DNA from 2 places in the Anabaena sp. CS-542/02 genome. Region 2 is predicted to be linked to the other one. Evidence: predicted binding sites of a transcription regulator. Region 2 holds the regulator's gene; the other holds the start of a gene.
The links. The regulator NtcA, encoded in region 2, controls nitrogen genes in cyanobacteria. The targets are predictions, from matches to a motif close to TNTGTANNNNNNNNTACANA.
Positions count from the first base shown of each region.

Region 1: the regulator NtcA is predicted to act here: its motif matches at 2,136-2,155, upstream of PN447_RS00080 (DUF3120 domain-containing protein).

Region 1 covers NZ_JAQMTM010000001.1:15,293-18,721, reverse strand. The annotation lists gene PN447_RS00090 (TIGR03279 family radical SAM protein) at 1-964, opposite strand, end outside; gene PN447_RS00085 (undecaprenyl-diphosphate phosphatase) at 991-1,953, opposite strand; gene PN447_RS00080 (DUF3120 domain-containing protein) at 2,158-2,958, shown strand; gene psbU (photosystem II complex extrinsic protein PsbU) at 3,333-3,429, shown strand, end outside.
Region 2 covers NZ_JAQMTM010000072.1:4,393-7,821, reverse strand. The annotation lists gene hisB (imidazoleglycerol-phosphate dehydratase HisB) at 1-472, opposite strand, end outside; gene fabI (enoyl-ACP reductase FabI) at 617-1,393, opposite strand; gene ntcA (global nitrogen regulator NtcA) at 1,769-2,440, shown strand; gene PN447_RS07245 (DUF3084 domain-containing protein) at 2,630-3,429, shown strand, end outside.

The sequences.
Region 1 (3,429 bases), on a different contig from region 2:
ACGGTAACAACTGCGCTGCGGTAGATGCAAATTGCTGAATAAATAAACGAATCGAACCCACACCGTTATCAATTTGCGGATACTCTTCATATTCCGCAGCGCTGGGTAATTCCTCACCCGCAATCAAAAACCACTCATCTGCTAACCAAGCAAAACCCGATCCTAATTGTTGGCGAAATTTCTGGGACATGGTTTTGACTTGGGAAATCACTTCTTGAGCCTTTTCCCTTGTTACCGGTATCAGTTCATCTGCTGCTGGGCGAAACCGCGTCAAACCCAGGGGAACTACTGCTACTGATGCCACAGCGGGTAATCCTCCAGTATGAAATACTGCTAAGTCTTTCAGTGTTTGTTCTAGGTGTTGACCATCATTGATCCCAGGACAAACAACTACTTGAGCATGAATTTGTAGTCTGCGGTCTTGGAACCATTTAATTTGTTGTAAAATTTTGCCTGCACGTTGATTTTTTAGCAGTCTAATTCTGATTTCCGGTTCCGTAGCATGAACAGAAACGAACAAGGGAGACAGGCGCATTTGTTCAATCCGCAGCCATTCTCTTTCGGGTAAATTGGTCAGGGTTAAATAGGAACCATATAAAAAGCTCAGACGGTAATCATCGTCCTTTAAGTACAAGCTGGAACGCTTACCGGGTGGTTGCTGGTCAATAAAGCAAAAGGGACAACGGTTATTACATTGAATTAAACCGTCAAATAGAGCAGTTTCAAACTCTAGTCCCAAGTCTTCATCGTAATCTTTTTCTATTTCAATGTGATGAGTTTTTCCAGATGGGTCTAAAACTTCTAGTTCTAGCACTTCGTCAGCGCAAAGAAACTGATAATCAATTAAATCACGGGGCTTTATGCCATTGATGGCAACTATAGCATCCCCCGCTTCAAAGCCAATTTCTGCGCCTATAGAATCGGGTAATACTCTGGTGATTTGAGCGGGACGGATGGTAGACATGATGAGAAACCCGGAACCAATGAATATCAACTATTGTTCAACAATCCGGCGCTAATCGCACCCAAGATTGCTACACCAAAGGCCAGGCGATACCAAATAAATACCCAGGTGCTTTGGGTTTTTAGGAATTGTATCAACCCAGCGATCGCTATATATGAAAATATCCCAGATGAAATGACTCCGACAACCATAGGAACCATACCCACATTACCTACACCCACTTCTAAAAAATCTTTCAACTCCACTAATCCTGCTAGGGTAATGGCGGGAATTCCCAGCAAAAACGAAAATCTTGCAGCTGTATCCCGCTCTAAGTTCATAAATAGTCCACCAGTCATGGTGGAACCTGAACGAGATACCCCAGGGATTAAAGCCAAGCATTGAACTAAACCCATCCATAACCCATCTTTCATCGTCAGATGCTCAAAGTCACGTTGGCGTTTACCCAGTTTTTCTGCTATTCCCAATAACAGTGACATGAATATAGAGGCTATGGCAATGGCTGTTAGACTTCTCAGGGGTGAATTATCGTAGTCTGGTATTAATCCTTTAATTAACAGTCCAAAGAAGATAATCGGGACTGTTCCCAAACTAATTCCCACAAATAGCTTGAAGTCATGGCTTTGGTAGTTTTTGACGGCGATCGCTTTTGCTGCTCCCTTGATAATTTGCGTCATATCACCCCAGAAATACCACAGCACAGCCACAATACTACCCAGCTGAATAATCGCCGTAAAAGCTACCCCCGGATCCCCCCAACCCAGCACTACAGGTACAACCTTTAAATGTGCTGAACTGCTGATGGGAAGAAATTCAGTCATTCCCTGGACAAAGCCTAAAAAAATAGCTTGCAGGATATTCAGTTGCTGTACCTCCTCTGACCCCAGGAGAGTTTCGGTACTTAAAACCTTTGCCGGAAATGCTGCAACCGAGTAAATAGCAGATGCTGCACTTAGGAATACGAACCATTGCCGTTTTGATAAAACCATTTAATTTATTTGTGATAGCCAAGCGCTAGAACCAATTATAAAAACATCTGTTTAGGCCACTTGCCAGGAAAAATTCATCAGCACAGTTTACCCTGCTGCTAGTCAATTTATGCAAAACTTAGCTAAACTAAAAATCCCCCCCCATGGCATTTTTAACTGTGATATCTTAATTAACATAAAGTTTAGTAACAAATATTAAAAACTTTGATTAACAATACTTTGTCTTCCTATGGCTGCACCACGCAGGCTCTCACTACTCCCCAAACTCCTATAAATACTGATTTACCCCCCAGTGAACCGGGGCAAAATAGTATCAATAAGTTAGAATCTACACTTGGCTTATCTGCTTCCCTACCCATATCTACGACCAAGGGACAGACTTGGTTAATCTTGGCTGCGGCTGTGTTTTTGGTATCAGTACCAGTATTTATAGAAGCGCCATTAGTGCGATCGCTACCAGTGCTAAGTGTAGCCCTGACAGGATTTTGGGTATGGCTGAGTTTTATTTTAATGTCGCGTCCTCAAACTTATATATGGGGAGATTTGCTTTTTGGCTTTAGCTGGAGTTGGTTAGCAGGAGCCATTTACTGGGGTTGGTTACGTTGGGAACCTTTATGGCATTTACCAGTAGAATCAATCGGTTTGCCATTTGCCGCTTGGTGTCTCCTCAAGAATTGGGGACCAATTGGTAACTGGTTTTATTTAGGTTCTTTACTCGGTACAGTTTTAACTGATGTATATTTTTATATAGTAGACTTGATGCCCTATTGGCGGCAAATTATGCAGGTAGACCCGAATAATGTGTCACCAATATTACAAAATGCCTTAATCCAAGTACAAACGCCCTGGGGACAAGGCTGGGCAGGAATGGGGCTACTAATGCTATTAACCGCAGGGGTTTTACCCTTACGTACAAAATCAAAACATTGGTACGCATTTAGTGGCGCAGTTTTAAGTACAATTTTGGTAGATAGCCTGTTCTTAATAGCTGCATCTGCCGCTTAAAAATTCTCTCAATATGTTGCTAGTATAGAAAAAACCTATCTGTAGGTTTTGCCAAAATCCCAGTCATCTAGATAACTTTTTGTAAACATCAGACCCAACCCAGTAGCAGCAAATATTGCGGGTATTAATACACTGTATATTAGTTTTTGATGACTGCTATGTGCTGACTAGGTTATGAAGCTCCAATCTCAGGTAAACGAAGATCATGACGATTATATAGATATACTCAACCTATCTATGGTCAAGAACCGAAGATGAGACGCTGACCAGTATTCAACGGTATGCTTAACTTCTTTGGCCTGAATTCAGCTTATAGTTGATAGCATTTAGCAAATCATGATTGTCTTATTTTGATGGAAAGAGGGAGAAAAATTGTGAAAACATTGGTGCGTTTATTAACAGTATTTAGCTTGGTAGTCGGATCCTGGGGATGGCTGGGAACAACTCAGATAGCTGCGGCTGCTAATATAA
Region 2 (3,429 bases):
ATTCCCGTACTAGCTGAGTGTCATAGGTTCCCACTCGCTGGGTGGGAATTTCCAAGCCATAACTCAGATGAGGTCTGCCAGAAAAGTCCAGCACCACTTGCACTAAAGCTTCATCCAATGGTGCCAGAAAATTACCAAAACGAGTAATACCTTTCCTGTTACCTAGGGCTTGACTGAAAGCTTGCCCTAAAGTGATACCCACATCTTCATTCGTGTGGTGATCATCAATTTCCCAGTCTCCCCGGGCTTGTACATTTAAGTCAATCAGCCCATGGGAGGAAATTTGATGCAACATATGATCTAAAAATGGAATCCCAGTTGCTGCTGTGCAGATGCCTGTACCATCCAAGTTAATAGTAACTTTTATATCAGTTTCGCCAGTGGTGCGATGAATCGAGGCTATGCGAGCAGTGTGAGTCGAATTAATTTGGCCTTGGAGTGAGTCCTTGCCGAAGGTATCGCTTGTTTGCATAGGTGGAGAATCGGGAATGGGGAATGGGGAAATCACAGACCCTATGGAGGGCGCATGACTGATGAGTGATGCTTGGTAACTGTATTTTGTCGGTTAACCGCCAACCGTCAACCGTCAACCGTTAACCTTAACAATGATTAATTATTACATTCCCATGATTTCATATCCTGCATCTACATACAAAACTTGTCCTGTAATGCCACTGGCTAAATCGCTAGACAAGAAAGCAGCAGTATTGCCCACTTCTTGCTGAGTAACAGTGCGTCGCAGGGGAGCTACTTCTTCTACATGGTGAATCATATCTAAAATTCCGCCTACTGCTGAAGATGCTAATGTGCGTATCGGCCCGGCGGAAATGGCATTCACCCGAATATTGTGTGGTCCGAGTTCAGCCGCCAAATAACGTACACTAGCTTCTAATCCGGCCTTAGCTACTCCCATGACGTTGTAGTTAGGAATTGCCCTGACACCACCCAGATATGTGAGGGTGATGATACTACCCCCTTCGGTCATCAGCGGTTTAGCCGCACCGCTTAACTGCACTAGTGAGTAGGTGCTGATTTCTAAGGCTGTTTTGAACCCAGAACGTGAGGTTTGGCTAAATCCACCGGTCAAATCCTCTCTGTTAGCGAAGGCCAGACAGTGGATGAGAATGTCCAATCTTCCCCACTGATCTTGAACTGCTTCAAAGGTAGATTTCACCTGTTCGTCATCTTGCACATTACAGGGAACAAATAAGCTGGGGTTGAGAGGTTCTACCAATTCCGCCACCTTTTTCTCCATCTTACCTCGCTCATCTGGTAGGTAGGTAATACCCAAGTTAGCTCCGGCTTGATGCAGTTGTTGAGCAATCCCCCAGGCAATGGAACGGTTATTGGCAATCCCTGTAACTAAGGCGTTTTTTCCAGTCAGATTCAGCATAGAAATTGTGAATGAGATCAATCATTAGGAGCATACTAGAATCTGCGCCGAGTTGCTCTTGGTTTGGCACATCATTTGCACAAATGATCATTTAGGGGACTGTTTTCTGAAAACTTTCTCTAGATAATCCTGAATATATTCTCAAGATATCGTGAATTTTTTGGGGAAAAACCTGATGACCTTAACTGTGTAAGTACTTATAACAACTACTAGCTAAAAAGATGAAAAATTATGTATCATTATGAACAAATAACGATGAAGTTATGGGTTTGAGTATAGGAATGTACAGAAAGGTTGACGGTGCTTTATTGATTTTTCAGGTGTATTCTTAGGTAATCAGTTTTTGTTTTTCCGGCATTGGGTAGGGGAAGGGAGATGATCGTGACACAAGATAAAGCCCTAGCAAATGTATTTCGTCAGATGGCGACCGGAGCATTTCCTCCAGTTGTAGAAACATTTGAACGCAATAAAACAATATTTTTTCCCGGCGATCCTGCTGAACGAGTTTATTTTCTTTTGAAGGGTGCTGTGAAACTTTCCAGGGTATATGAGGCAGGAGAGGAAATAACGGTAGCACTGCTGCGGGAAAATAGTGTTTTTGGTGTGTTGTCATTACTGACGGGAAATAAGTCTGATAGATTTTACCATGCAGTCGCATTTACGCCTGTAGAGTTACTGTCAGCCCCCATTGAACAGGTGGAGCAAGCCTTTAAGGAAAATCCAGAATTATCAATGTTGATGCTGCGAGGCCTATCTTCGCGGATTTTACAGACAGAGATGATGATTGAAACCTTGGCTCACCGGGATATGGGTTCGAGATTGGTAAGTTTTCTGTTAATTCTTTGTCGTGATTTTGGTGTTCCTTGTGCGGATGGGATTACGATTGATCTGAAGTTATCTCATCAGGCGATCGCTGAGGCAATTGGTTCAACTCGGGTAACGGTCACTAGGTTATTAGGGGACTTGCGTGAGAAACAAATGATTTCTATCCACAAAAAGAAGATTACGGTGCATAAACCTGTTACCTTAAGTAAGCAGTTCACTTAAAATCAATCGGGGGAGGTGGAGTGGTAAGGGTTGTGTTCTTCAAAATTACACCCATTGGGGATAAATCGAAAATTCTCAGTAGTTTCAGCTATTGCCTATCTGTCTTCCCCTACAAGATCATCCTTGAAAGTAGTAGGCTGTATCTGGAAGCATTATGCATCCGGCACACTACGTGAACGGTAGCTGAAGATGACCACCGGGTACATCCTGATCGCGGCAATTTTAATTTTGGGGGGCGTAATTGCCACCGTGGGCGATCGCATTGGCACACGAGTTGGCAAAGCACGCCTCTCACTATTTAACCTGCGTCCAAAAAAAACGGCTGTACTAGTAACTATATTTACTGGCGGCTTAATTTCGGCTTCAACATTAGGGATCTTATTTGCCGCTGATGAAGGATTACGGCAAGGGGTATTTGAGCTAGAAGATATTCAAAAAGACCTGAGAAACAAGCGGGAACAGCTCAAAATTGCCGAATCGGAGAAAAGCCAGGTAGAGGTTGAGTTAAGCACAGCTAGAATTGAACAAACTAAGGCGGAGCGACAGTTGCAGGTAATTAATAAGTCCTTACAAGCAGCTAACGCTAAACAAAAAGCAACACAAACTCAACTTCAACGTACCCAAACCCAGCTAGGTGAAGTAGTAAGTCAGTATCAACAAGCTTTAACTGAACTACAAAGCGTTTACGAGCAAAGACAAACACTCCAGCGGGCTATTGCACAACTGAGGGGAGAACGACAACGACTTTATGCCGAAGCTAAAACAGCAATAGAAGGGCGCGATCGCAAAATTACCCAACTTGATGCACTGATCAAAAAACGTAATCAAGAAATTGCCGCACGAGAGCAAGTAATCGCCACAAGGGAAGCCCTCCTCAAAGAATTAGAAAAACAACAGAATTTTTTAGAACAAGAAGTCGCAAGGCTAGAAAAGTATTATCAGTCATACCGTGACCTACGTCTGGGCAAACTCGCACTAGTTCGCAATCA